Dyadobacter pollutisoli: one gene and its partner. Each later gene encodes a partner of the first gene's protein in a complex. Links are inferred from orthologs where the notes say so. Each region holds a gene or a part of one and is shown on either strand. Other genes may lie near its edges.

The links. The genes of interacting proteins can lie anywhere in the genome.
Region 2: rpmA (region 1) and rplL share a complex: the UniProt entries of both Escherichia coli proteins name them as parts of the 50S ribosomal subunit. The link is inferred for Dyadobacter pollutisoli from one-to-one orthologs.

What each region holds. Positions count from the first base shown.
Region 1 is NZ_CP112998.1:4,676,776-4,684,632, forward strand. What follows is about bases 2,292-5,229. They hold rpmA (50S ribosomal protein L27), read left to right. Parts: upstream 2,292-3,579; coding sequence 3,580-3,879; downstream 3,880-5,229. Other genes in these bases: ON006_RS19150 (thioredoxin family protein), read right to left, coding at 2,292-2,818; rplU (50S ribosomal protein L21), read left to right, coding at 3,190-3,501; ON006_RS19165 (NifU family protein), read left to right, coding at 4,044-4,640; ON006_RS19170 (hypothetical protein), read left to right, coding at 4,719-5,229. Also shown: ON006_RS32165 (hypothetical protein), read right to left, coding at 1-71; ON006_RS19135 (diacylglycerol kinase family protein), read right to left, coding at 105-479; ON006_RS19140 (DUF1361 domain-containing protein), read right to left, coding at 454-1,137; ON006_RS19145 (SMP-30/gluconolactonase/LRE family protein), read right to left, coding at 1,232-2,143; more of ON006_RS19150, read right to left, coding at 2,168-2,291; more of ON006_RS19170, read left to right, coding at 5,230-5,804; ON006_RS19175 (ferredoxin--NADP reductase), read left to right, coding at 5,840-6,889; ON006_RS19180 (LacI family DNA-binding transcriptional regulator), read left to right, coding at 7,360-7,857.
Region 2 is NZ_CP112998.1:5,669,671-5,675,001, reverse strand. Bases 2,460-5,331 are described here. They hold rplL (50S ribosomal protein L7/L12), read left to right. Parts: upstream 2,460-3,638; coding sequence 3,639-4,025; downstream 4,026-5,331. Other genes in these bases: rpoB (DNA-directed RNA polymerase subunit beta), read left to right, coding at 4,346-5,331; rplJ (50S ribosomal protein L10), read left to right, coding at 3,021-3,551; rplA (50S ribosomal protein L1), read left to right, coding at 2,460-3,019. Outside these bases: tuf (elongation factor Tu), read left to right, coding at 1-786; preprotein translocase subunit SecE, read left to right, coding at 978-1,169; transcription termination/antitermination protein NusG, read left to right, coding at 1,206-1,760; rplK (50S ribosomal protein L11), read left to right, coding at 1,836-2,285; more of rplA, read left to right, coding at 2,321-2,459. UniProt on the Escherichia coli protein: The binding site for several of the GTPase factors involved in protein synthesis (IF-2, EF-Tu, EF-G and RF3). Is thus essential for accurate translation.

The DNA of each region.
Region 1 (7,857 bases):
AATTTTGAAGACCGCTCCATCAGGTTGCGGATTTCATTCAAGGTATGCAGAGAATCCTGACTAGGGTTCATAAATCAGTTTTGGAAAAAGTCCTTACGGGGAAATTAGAAAAACAGCAACACTTTTGGAATAAAAATGACCCCACCCACAATGACCGCTGAAATGGCGAGTATCAACACGCCGGCCGCAGCCGTGTCCTTTACTATCTTGATCACAGGATGATAGTCGGCGGAGACCAGATCTGCAAGCTTCTCAATGGCCGTATTGAATGCCTCAGCAGACCACACCAGCGCGATCTGAATCACGATCAATAACCATTCAACCGGGGATATTTTGAAAAAGACGCCTGCTATAATTACTACTATGCAAGCCATCAGGTGAATGCGGGCATTGTTCTCGTAGCGGAACAAATTGTAAATACCCACTCCGGCATAGCGGAAACTGCGCAGAGCCTTAGGAATATTTATGGGTCCGTTCATTTTGTTTCAGTTCAGCGAAAATATGGAACGCAAAGTACAACAACATCAGCACGAACGAAAACGTGAATGTGTGTCTTATAGCCAGCGGATCTCTCAAACTGGCAAAAATACCCCGGGCCAGTGCACCAGGCTGCGTTACAATGTCCCAGCTGTTCCACCTTCCGTAGCGGCCCAGGAATACGCCAAACCCACTCATAAACATCGCTATTAAGATGGTAGCCCAGGCTAACCTTTCGTTCCAGCGTTGTGTGATGATCCGGTGCACAATGCGGATGCTGTAAAGACCGGTCAGAAATCCGGCTACGGAGAAGGTAAAGATCATGATTGCGTCAAACCAGATCATATTTTCTGGCACTCCCCTCAAATGTTTGAGATCGGTGATGATATAAGGTGCGTTAGGAAAGAACAGCAGCCATATCACAAGATAAATCATTAATAATCCGAAAGGAACCTGACGTTTCACTTCCTGCTCCCAGACCCATTTAATAAAAACCAATGGCACCCAGGCCAAGAACAAATTCCAGGCGAGAAAAATAAAATGCCAGTCACGAAGCCCGATCCTAAGTGCAAGCAATACCATTGCCGCCCCTGAAACAAATGCAAGAAGCGCTACTTTTTGGTTGTTTTGAAGGTAACGTACCAGTTTTTCCAATGTCATATCTGTTTTTGATAAAGTACTTTGAATTACAAAGTAAATAAATCAAAAGGACTTCTTCAAAAAGAATTTGGGCAGCTCGACGATATGTAGGGATTTACTTTTTGCTGTTTTCTTCAAAGGCCTTCATCATAGCCCATTCACGCCCGGCAGTCTTTGCTTTGAAAGTTTCCAGGCAGCCTCTGTCTTGCAGCGTAATGTAGCAGGTCTTGCCGTTGCGGCCGCCGAAACAGATATTGGATACTTTTTTGCCAATCGTTTGAATCGTCTGGATTACCTTGCCTTCTGGTGAAAGTACTGCTACCTCACCTTTTCCATGCCTGGCTATATACAGGTTTCCATGTATATCGACACGCATTCCGTCCATCCCACCGTCTTCAAACTTGTGCAAGAGCTTTTTATTGGATAATGTCCCGTCGGGGGCAAGGTCAAAAACCCATACGTTTCGTTGCACGCTTTCGTTGACATAGAGCTTTTTCTCGTCGGGACTTACGTCTATTCCGTTGGTAGTACCCATCTTTTCAGCCACTAGCCGGGTCTTGCCGTCGGGAGAAACGTGCCAAATCTGCCCGGTACCGTCTTTCCAGTTAGGATCCGAGCAAAAAATGTGACCAGAAGCGGTAATAGCCAGGTCATTAGGCTGGTCCATTTTGGGCTCATTGGCAAATACACTTACATCCTTCGTGATGAGATTTACTTTCAGAACGTTGTGCCCGGTAAAGTCAGCCACGTAGAATGTGTTCTTATCCGCAAAACGAATACCATTACCTGTGCTGCCTTTGGGAAGTGTCACGAAAAAACTTGCATTACCTTTGCCGTTCATAATGGCGATAGTACCGTCCCGGGCGAAGTTCACAGCATACACATTCCCATCACTATCCACTGCCGGCCCTTCACAGTTACTTGTAAATTCGCCTTCACTGGAAAATTTCTTACTTTTTGTCTGAGCGAAAGCAATTTGGGTCAATAGCAAAAAAACAGAGACGAGGAGCGTAAGAGTTTTATTCATAAATATTTCTCAATCAAATAATTACTAGTTTTTCCATTTAATTGCGCAGCCAACCGGTTTGGTAATGGTGGTTACCACCGGTTTCCCTCCTATCAGGTTAGAGACAGCTTCTTCGGCATACAGCTTGGTTACACCAGCCGGATCCTGCGGATTATCGTCGATCATACCGATATAACGTACTGTAAATTTGGCCCCGCTTTTTTGCAATACATAAGCTTGCGGTGTACGGGCAGCACCAAATGCTTTGGCAGTCTGCTGCGAATCGTCCACAAGGTAAGGATAGCCATAGCTTTTGGCAGAAGCACGTTCCTTCATTTTTTCGAATGTATCGTCCTGATGCGTTCCGGGATCACTCGGATTGACGGCAATCACCGGAAATCCCTGTGATGCGAATTTACCATTCAGTGCGATGATACGGTCTTCATATGCTTTTGCAAAAGGACAATGGTTGCTTGTAAAAATCACGATCACACCCTTGACATTGTTAAAATCGTTGAGGGAAACCATATTTCCGTCGGTATTTTTCAACCGGAAGTTTGCTACCGCGTCCCCGATCTGGTAACCCGCCGCATTTTGTCCTGCAACAGCATTTTTCGACTCCCTCAGATCAGCTGAGAAAGATTGGGGCGCCAGCACCACGCACAGAACCATTGAAACCCACAGACAAATTTTCATTTTTTTGCTTTTAGTAATCATTCTATGGTTAGACGTAATCTATCAATAAAAGTAACAAACCGGACTGTTAAAGTTTGTTAAGACAATCAATAAACCATTACTGACTAAACGTTATGATGGCGACATAATATATAAAGGTAATGCTTCGGCCCGCTTTAACTATCCAGGGGCAAATAATTATGCCAAAGACGTGAACATCGGTATGAAGACAACGACACGGGCTCTTACCCTGTGGCAGCGCCTTATTTTTTTTAAACGTCAAAAATACTGATCACCAAACCGAATATTAGCAGGTAAAGCATTGTTATTCTGCATTTATGTATCTATCTTTGCACCTCATTTTCGAATTCGTTATATCATAATTTATTAACATGTACGCAATCGTAGAAATCGCAGGTCAGCAATTTAAGGTTGAAAAGGGTCTCGAAATCTTCACGCATAGGCTTGAAGGTGACGTGAACGCTGCTCTTGTGTTTGACAAAGTCCTTCTCGTTGATAACGAAGGCACGGTACAGGTAGGTCTTCCAACAGTAGCAGGAGCTTCTGTTAAGGCAACTGTCCTTGAACACCTTAAAGGTGAAAAAGTAATCGTCTTCAAGAAAAAGAGACGTAAAGGTTACAAGGTTAAAAATGGCCACCGCCAATACTTGACTAAGATCAGCATCGACGAAATCGTTGCCTAACCATTTTCACTTTTGACAATCCGTCAGGAAAGTCAATGTCAGTTTAATTAAGAAATTATAATTAATAGTTAAGATATCATGGCACATAAGAAAGGTGTAGGTAGCTCAAGAAACGGACGTGAATCAGAAAGCAAACGTCTTGGAGTAAAATTATTCGGTGGTCAGCTTGCCAAAGCAGGTAATATTTTGGTTCGTCAACGCGGAACAAAACACAATCCTGGTAAAAACGTTGGTATCGGCCGTGACCATACTTTATTTGCATTGGTTGAAGGCAATGTAGTATTCCGCAAGACTCGTGAGAACAAGTCTTTTGTACACATTGAACCAATCGCAGTTGCAGCAGCCGCTACGGCAGCATCCACTGCGGCAGAAGCATAGTAAGTCATTGAGATTTTCGTTACAGAGATTTCAGGAACCCGTCAGACAAATCGTCTAACGGGTTTTTTATTGTGTTATAAATGCAGGTTGTTCAAACCAAAAGTCAACTTTGCTTGTTTCACAAAAGAGTAAGTTTTACGCAATCCAACTGATTATCCATTAAGATGCTAACACGTCCCGTTTTTGTATATACAGAATTAAGTCCCAATCCCAATTCAATGAAGTTTGTACTGAACTTCGAATTGGTACCTGATGGCCTTTCATTTGATTATCCGTCGCAGCAAGCGGCTATGGAGGAAGGAAGCGCTTCTCCGCTGGCATCTGATCTTTTCCAGTTTCCGCATGTAAAAAGAGTATTTATCGCCAGCAATTTCATCACGATCACCAAAGATGATGCCATTGCATGGGAGGAGGTTCTGCGTGATACCAAGCAATTTATCAAGATCTATTTTGAAGAAAATCATCCGGTTTTCGAGGAAACCACGATTGAAAAAAATACTGTAATCGTTGATTCAAGAGATTCTGACACCGTTCAAAAAATTAAAGCCGCACTGGACCAGTACGTTCGGCCTGCGGTCGAATCAGATGGTGGTGCTATCAACTTCCATTCTTTCAATGAAGATTCCGGAGTCGTGAAAGTGTTGCTGCAAGGTTCCTGCAGCGGCTGCCCGTCATCTACATTGACATTGAAAGCAGGCATCGAAAACCTCCTGACACGCATGGTACCCGATGTAAAACAGGTAGTAGCAGAAGGAGTCTGACTGACTTATTGATATTTGTGGAAACCCTGTCTGGTAGGCAGGGTTTCTTTTTTTAATGTGTTTTGTTAGTTTCGGAGCATGAAGCAACTGCTGCATCAATTTTTAGATCGGATCGAAGACCTTCAATCAAAAGGTGACCGGTATTTCCCGAAAGGCATATTTCCGGCGCAAAGAGTCAATCCTCTGATTGGCTACAAAAGGCAGGACACTACCGTCTTTTTTTCAGCAATTACTTGCTTCACACTTCAATCCATTAAGAAAAATATTGGCCAAGATCTCGGCGAACAGATTGACAGGATTTGCGCAGATGTTATTGATAACTATCCCGCATTTCAGAATAAGGATGGTCTGAAAACCTACAATTTCTGGAAGACGCGTCCTTCATTACATTTTCCCAATGGTCATCTATTTCGTCATTTTGAACATTTTCGCATACCGGACGATGTCGACGATACCGCTTTCGTGTACCTGACCTCTAACCCTGGCCACGAAGAATTGCTGTGGCTGAAAGACAAGCTTGCATTGCACGCCAACGGTTCGAAACAATGGATCAGAAATACGTATCCCGAATATCAGCCGCTCAGGGCCTACTCCACCTGGTTTGGTAAAAATATGTACATCGAGTTCGATGTAAGTGTGCTGAGCAATCTGATGTACTGCATATTGCATCACAACTTGCCGCTCAATGAACATGACAACGCCAGTTTGACCTATATCAGATCTGTCATTGCAACAGGTCGTTATATGGATGCACCTTTTCGCTGTGCACATCAATACCCCAGAACACCGCTGATCATTTACCATGTTACCAGGCTTATCGCCGCCTTTGACCCTGAGGAATTAAAACCGGTCCGTGACAAACTGATCGCGGATACAGTTCAATTGCTGAGCCGGACCAGTAGTCCAATGGATCGGGTGATTTTAGCAGGTTCCCTGAGCAGGCTTGGGGTTAAAACTGAAAGGATTCCTGTTGAAAATTTTACAGTTCAGGATTTTAAGGGCTTTTATTTTTTTATCGCCGGCCTGCTGACGGCTTATGAAAATCCCCTACTTTACCGTTTGTCTGTCCATCCGCTGTTTCATATGCATTGGGTATGCGAGGCGCATTGCTGGACCTTGCTGGCCGAATATGAGGCGTTATGGCAATCCTCATTGAACAGATAATGTTATATTGACTATTCAAATCCCAGCAGATCAACATGTCTGACTCGACCATATCATTGCGTGTAAGAGAAATTATCAGGGAAAGTGATGATACCAAGACTTTTATTTTTGAAAGAACCGACGGAAACCCTTTTCTCTATAAAGCAGGCCAGTTCCTCACGTTCATTATCCCAATGCACGGGCATGAAGTCCGGCGCTCCTATTCGATGAGCTCGGCCCCAGGTGTGGACGTGTTTCCTGCGATCACCGTCAAGCGCGTTCCAAACGGCGAAATTTCCCGCTTCTGGATCGATACTGTTCGTGAGAACGATACTTTTACAGCATTACCCCCTTCCGGTCGTTTTGTATTGGAAGCAAGCACTGGACAACCAAGGGATATTGTTCTGGTGGGGGCTGGAAGCGGCATTACACCTTTGTTTTCTATTTTAAAGCAGGCGCTTACTCTGGAACAGGAAAACCACGTCACGCTTATTTATGCGAGCAGGAACGTAAGGAACACATTGTTTCACGAGCAAATCATTGCCTGGCAAAAACGTTTTCCCGAAAGGCTGCAGGTGATACACATTCACAGCCAGCCCTCCGACGAATGGAATGGTATCCGCGGCAGGATCAACAATACACGGCTCGAACAACTGGTTAACAAATCGCTGAGATACGACCGGCAACACGCCCGTTTCTTTATTTGCGGGCCGTTTGACCTGATGCGGTCAGCTGAAATCACACTACATTTCATGGGCTTTTCGGATGCTCAAATCCGGAAAGAGAATTTTGTCATCACCGCTCCGCCACCACCTCCACCGATATCCTACCCTCACGAAATCACCCTGCAATACCGCGACAAAACGTACGGATTAATGGTACCTGCGCATACAACCATATTGGATGCCGCGCTAGCGGCAGGCATACAGTTACCATACAGCTGCAAGGGAGGACGTTGCTCCACATGCGCGGGAGTCTGCACAAGCGGGTCGGTACATATGAGCGTGAATGAGGTGCTTACGGACAGGGATTTGCGCGAAGGCTGGATACTCACCTGCTCTGCTTATCCGGACGGCGACAATGTAACAATCCGTGTCGGACAATAAAAAAGCGTACGAAATGTGATTTCGTACGCCGGACGGGATTTAGGATTAGAAAAATTCCGCTAAGAATTTCAGAAAAGGTTAAGGGCTAGGTAATTTCTTGAAATCCAATGTGGATTTGTAAAGAGTTTACTAATGTCTTTGATCTGAAAGGCAAATAATATTTTCTTTCAGATCTTAATTACAAAATTAATTGTAAAATTCGATAATCCTACTAAAATTTGAAAAAGTGTTCGAGCACACACTAGATTATGTACTTCGGGTTCGTACACGTTTTCATCGGCAATAGTCAATTTTGATCAAGTAAAACTAAGCTGTTCTCTGGACAATCTCAAATTTATTATAAAAATAATTTGAAAAATATTGTTCATTATGGTCTGGTTTAACTAAGAGGGCTTATATGTCCCTTGTTCATGATTAGTTATTAGCTTTGCTGGCTTTTTAATCAAAAGTTCTCTGAATCTAAGTTAAGTGTGAAAAAGAAAATAGTCAGAATTAAAGATATTGCGGAAAAGGCCCAAACTTCTAAAGGGACCGTTGACCGTGTTTTGCATAATCGTGGAAGAGTGGCGGATGATGTCCGTGAAAGAATCCTTGCTATTATCAAGGAACTGAATTATGAGCCTAATTTCATTGCTCAGTCACTGAAATCACAGCGGACGTTTAATCTTGCTGTTCTCATGCCGGATCCTGGACTGGATTCTTATTGGGTAGCACCGAAAACGGGCTTTGAAAAGGCCGAAAAGGAACTGCGCCAATACGGGATTTACATTACTCCTTTTATATTTAACCCGCACGAAGAACATTCTTTTATCGCCAAAGCGCAGGAAGTTACCCGCGAACATCCTGATGGACTGCTCATTGCACCAGTCTTCTACAAGCAGGCACTTCCCTTTTTCAAAGAATGGGCCGAGCTAAACATCCCATATGTGCTTTTTAACACCCAAATAGAGCACGTAGCGCCACTATGT
Region 2 (5,331 bases), 990 kb from region 1 along the record:
ATGAACAAAGTGGATATGGTTGATGATCCAGAACTTCTTGAACTTGTTGAAATGGAAATCCGTGAGCTTTTGAGCTTCTACGATTACGATGGAGACAACATTCCTGTAATCCAAGGTTCTGCTTTGGGTGGTTTGAATGGAGAAGAAAAATGGGTTAAAACGATCGAAGATTTGATGGATGCTGTTGATAGCTACATTCCAATTCCTCCTCGTATGACTGATCTTCCTTTCTTGATGCCTGTTGAAGACGTATTCTCGATCACTGGTCGTGGTACTGTTGCAACTGGTCGTATCGAGCGTGGTGTGATCAACTCAGGAGATCCTGTTGATATCCTAGGTATGGGTGCAGAAGGTCTTAAATCAACCGTAACTGGTGTTGAGATGTTCCGTAAGATCCTTGACCGTGGTGAAGCTGGTGACAACGTAGGTCTTCTTCTTCGTGGTATTAACAAAGAAGATATCCGTCGTGGAATGGTAATCTGCAAGCCAGGTTCTGTGAAGCCTCACGCTGCTTTCAAAGGAGAGGTTTATGTACTTTCGAAAGAAGAAGGTGGACGTCACACTCCATTCTTTAACAAATATCGTCCTCAATTCTACTTCCGTACCACGGACGTAACTGGTGAAATTACCCTTCCAGCAGGTGTTGAAATGGTAATGCCAGGTGATAACATCACAATTGATGTGAAATTGATCAACAAGATTGCTATGGAAAAAGGTCTTCGTTTCGCTATTCGTGAAGGTGGACGTACCGTAGGTGCTGGTCAGGTAACAGAGATTGTTGACTAATCATAATAAGAATACTAAAACAAGTGCATTTCTTCATGAGATGCACTTGTTTTTTGTAAATAAATTGTATCTTTGCAGCCCGAAAGAAATGGTTGCGTGATAAACGGGTGTAGTTCAAGGGTAGAATAGCGGTCTCCAAAACCGTTGATGGGAGTTCGAATCTCTCCACCCGTGCATAATCAAAAGGACAAATGGAAAAATTTACTTCTTTTTTGAAAGCGTCTTGGGAAGAAATCACCCAACATGTAACATGGCCTCCTTTTAATGAGCTTCAGGCCAACACAACTCTAGTGCTTGTCGGCTCCCTCATTTTTGCCTTTGTGGTAGGTGTGATGGATTTCGTCTTCGAGAATGCACTGAAACTGTTTTATCAGTCTTTCTAAGGCTATTTTATTATCGCGGCACAACCCCTTAATGGTATGAGTAGTCTAAATTGGTTTGTATTAAGAGCAGTGTCCGGACAAGAGAAAAAAATCAAGTCCTACATTGAAAACGAAATAACACGGCAGAAACTTAATGAATTCGTTCCTCAGATTCTAATCCCTTCGGAAAAGATATATGAGATGCGTAACGGAAAGAAACGTGTTAGGGAAAAGAACTTTTTCCCAGGATACATAATCATTTCGGCTGATTTATCTAAAGGTGAGGTGTTGCACATTATCACCAGTATTCCAGGTGTAATTGGCTTCCTTGGAAATGCGGAGGGAAACTCAAAAGTTCCCGTGCCGTTGCGCCAATCTGAAATCAACAGGATTTTGGGTAAAGTTGACGAAGCCGAGCAGCACGAAGAAGCACCAAGCATGTCATTCATTAAAGGTGAAACTGTGAAGGTGGTAGATGGTCCTTTCAGTGGATTCATCGGGCTGGTTGAAGAAGTATTTGATGAGAAGAAAAAACTCAATGTAGTTGTAAAAATATTCGGGCGTAATACACCCGTGGAACTCAGTTACGCACAAGTAGAAAAGGATAGTTGAGCGAATAGCGGGCAGGTAAGCTTCCACTTGCATGTGAGCCGTTAATCAAACAATGAACCGACAAATTCCAAAACAATGGCAAAAGAAATAGGTGGATACGTCAAACTACAGGTAAAAGGTGGCCAAGCCAATCCTTCACCTCCGATTGGACCTGCATTAGGTTCGAAGGGTTTGAATATCATGGAGTTTTGCAAGCAATTCAATGGCCGTACCCAGGACAAAATGGGTGTGGTATTGCCGGTAGTTATTACATACTATAAGGATAAGTCTTTTGACTTCGTCATTAAGACCCCCCCGGCCGCGATTCTGCTTCTGGAAGCATCAAAAGTAAAGACAGGTTCGGCTCAGCCAAACCGTTTGAAGGTAGGTTCGGTATCATGGGATCAGGTTCGTACGATCGCTGAGACTAAAATGCCAGATCTTAATTGCTTTACAATTGATTCTGCTATGAAAATGATTGCGGGAACGGCTCGTAGTATGGGTATTACTGTAGCAGGCAAAGCCCCGTGGGAAGAAAACAACTGAGCGTAGATTAAATATACGCCAAAGAAACAAAGAACATGGGAAAACTGACCAAAAAGCAAAAAGAAGCTCTTTCGAAATTCGACGCAAATCAGGCTTACTCACTAGAGGCAGCAGCGGACGTACTTAAGACGATTTCTTATACCAAATTTGATTCTTCCGTGGATATCGATGTCCGTTTGGGCGTTGATCCTCGTAAAGCTGATCAGATGGTACGTGGCGTGGTAACATTGCCACACGGAACCGGAAAAGAAGTTCGTGTATTGGTTTTGTGTACTCCGGATAAGGAGGCAGAAGCGAAAGAAGCAGGAGCAGATTTTGTTGGTCTTGACGAGTATATCACTAAGATAGAACAAGGCTGGACTGACATTGACGTAATTATCACAATGCCTAGTGTAATGGCAAAAGTGGGACGGTTAGGTAAAGTATTGGGTCCTCGCGGTCTGATGCCAAATCCTAAATCAGGAACGGTAACTCCGGATGTAGCGAAAGCTGTGAAAGAAGTAAAAGCAGGTAAGATTGATTTCAAAGTTGATAAAACAGGGATCATTCATACAAGCGTTGGAAAGGTTTCATTTGGAATCGACCAGCTTACACAGAACGCTCAGGAAGTTATCAATACCTTGGTTCGCCTTAAACCATCTTCGGCAAAAGGTACTTACGTAAAGAGCATTCACTTGTCAAGCACGATGAGCCCGGGTGTTACTATTGATAAAAACACGATTCCAGGATTATAATATGACACGGGAAGAGAAAGCAGTAATTATAGACGAATTAAGTCAAAAATTCGCTAGCACTCCATACTTCTATATTACCAATGCAACCGGCATGTCCGTTGGCGAGGTAAATACCCTGAGAGGCCTTTGCTTCGAACGTGGTATCGAGTATCGTGTTGTGAAGAATACATTGATTAAGAAAGCACTAGAAACATTAGATACGGATTATTCCTCTTTTGACGAAGTTTTGAAAGGAATGTCCGGAGTTATGTTTCACCCGGAGTCAGGTAAAGTACCTGCGCAATTGATTAAGGAATTCAAGAAAAAATCAGGTAGCGACAAGCTTAAATTTAAAGGAGCTTCTGTTGATACTGCGGTTTTTGTTGGTGAAAGCCAGCTTGACGTTCTGATCTCTCTGAAATCGAAACAAGAAATGATCGGTGAGATTATCGGATTGCTGCAATCACCTGCTAAAAATGTTATCGGCGCTCTTCAAAGCGGAGGAAACAAATTGGCTGGTATTCTCAAAACTTTATCTGAGAAAGAAGACTAATTAAATAGCCAGGCTTAGCTCCCCGGGTAGTTAAAAATGGAGCTTTTTAAATCATCTTATTGTATAATCAAAAAAATCTAAATAAAAATGGCAGATTTGAAAGCTTTCGCAGAACAGCTTGTTAACCTAACGGTTAAAGAAGTGAACGAATTGGCTACAATTCTTAAAGACGAGTACGGTATTGAGCCTGCAGCTGCTGGTGCAGTGATGGTGGCAGGTCCTGCTGGTGGTGCTGGTGCTGACGCTCCTGTAGTTGAAGAGAAAACATCTTTTGATGTTATCTTGAAAGCTGCTGGTGCAAGCAAACTGGCTGTTGTGAAATTGGTTAAAGACCTTACTGGTCTTGGACTGAAAGAAGCAAAAGAACTAGTTGACGGTGCTCCAAAACCTGTTAAAGAAGGAGTTGCGAAAGACGAAGCAGAAGCTTTGAAAAAACAACTTGAAGAAGCAGGTGCAGAAGTTGAAGTGAAGTAATTTGCTTTTCAACTACAACCTATAATTCTAAGGAAATAGGCCTGACTCGCGTCAGGTCTTTTCCTATTTTGTGTATAGACCAAACGAAATAAGTTTTTCTGACGTTTGGATTAAGGGTGCAACGGTGAAATATCCATAAATCCCATCTCCTTTCCGATAATTTGCCCGAAACACTTCTTTACTCGTAGAAAAGACAGAAAAGGGGCGATTATTTATTCTCTACGAGGCATTAGATTAGGTTAAAACTAATTAATACCATGCGTGCTGTAAAGGTTACTTGTACGCATTAGTTTTTCTGCTAACCCAAATCAAACATAGCCTTGGCTACAATTAAAGCAACACCTAGAAAAAATTTCTCAAGGATTAATCAGATCATCGATTATCCGGATCTTTTAGGAATCCAGGTACAATCGTTCCGTGATTTCTTCAGTCTGGATACTTCTGTGGAAGATCGTTCAGGAGAAGGTTTGTACAAAGTTTTCGCTGAAAACTTTCCAATTGCTGATTCGCGCGACAATTTCGTGTTGGAGTTCATTGATTATCTTCTTGAACCACCGAAATATTCAGTCGATGAATCCATTGATCGTGGTCTGACTTACGCAGTACCATTGAAAGCAAAATTGCGGTTGATCTGTAATGATGCTGATCATGAAGAATTTGAAACCATTGAGCAGGAAGTGTTCTTAGGAAATATTCCTTACATGACTGAGCGTGGTTCATTTGTAATCAATGGTGCAGAGCGCGTAATCGTTTCGCAATTGCACCGTTCACCAGGTGTGTTCTTCTCTATGAGCAAGCACACAAACGGTTCTAAGCTGTATTCTGCACGTATTATTCCATTCAAAGGTTCGTGGATTGAATTCTCGACCGATGTGAATAACGTCATGTATGCGTACATCGACCGTAAGAAGAAATTCCCGGTAACAACGCTGTTGAGAGCGATTGGATTTGGTTCTGATAAAGACATTCTTGATCTGTTCGGTTTGTCAGAAGAAATCAGTGCTACTCCTACAAACCTTAAAAAGGCAGTAGGCCGTCGCTTGGCAGCAAGGGTTCTTCGTACCTGGACAGAAGATTTCGTAGATGAAGATACTGGGGAGGTTGTTTCGATTCAGCGTAATGAAGTGTTGTTGGAGCGTGATTCAACAATCTCTGCTGAGGATATCGAAGTGATCGTGGAGTCAGGACAGAAATCTGTTATTCTGCACAAAGAGGACATGAATGTTGCGGATTATAATATCATTTATAATACGCTGCAAAAAGATAGCTCGAACTCGGACAAAGAAGCCGTTGAGCAAATTTACCG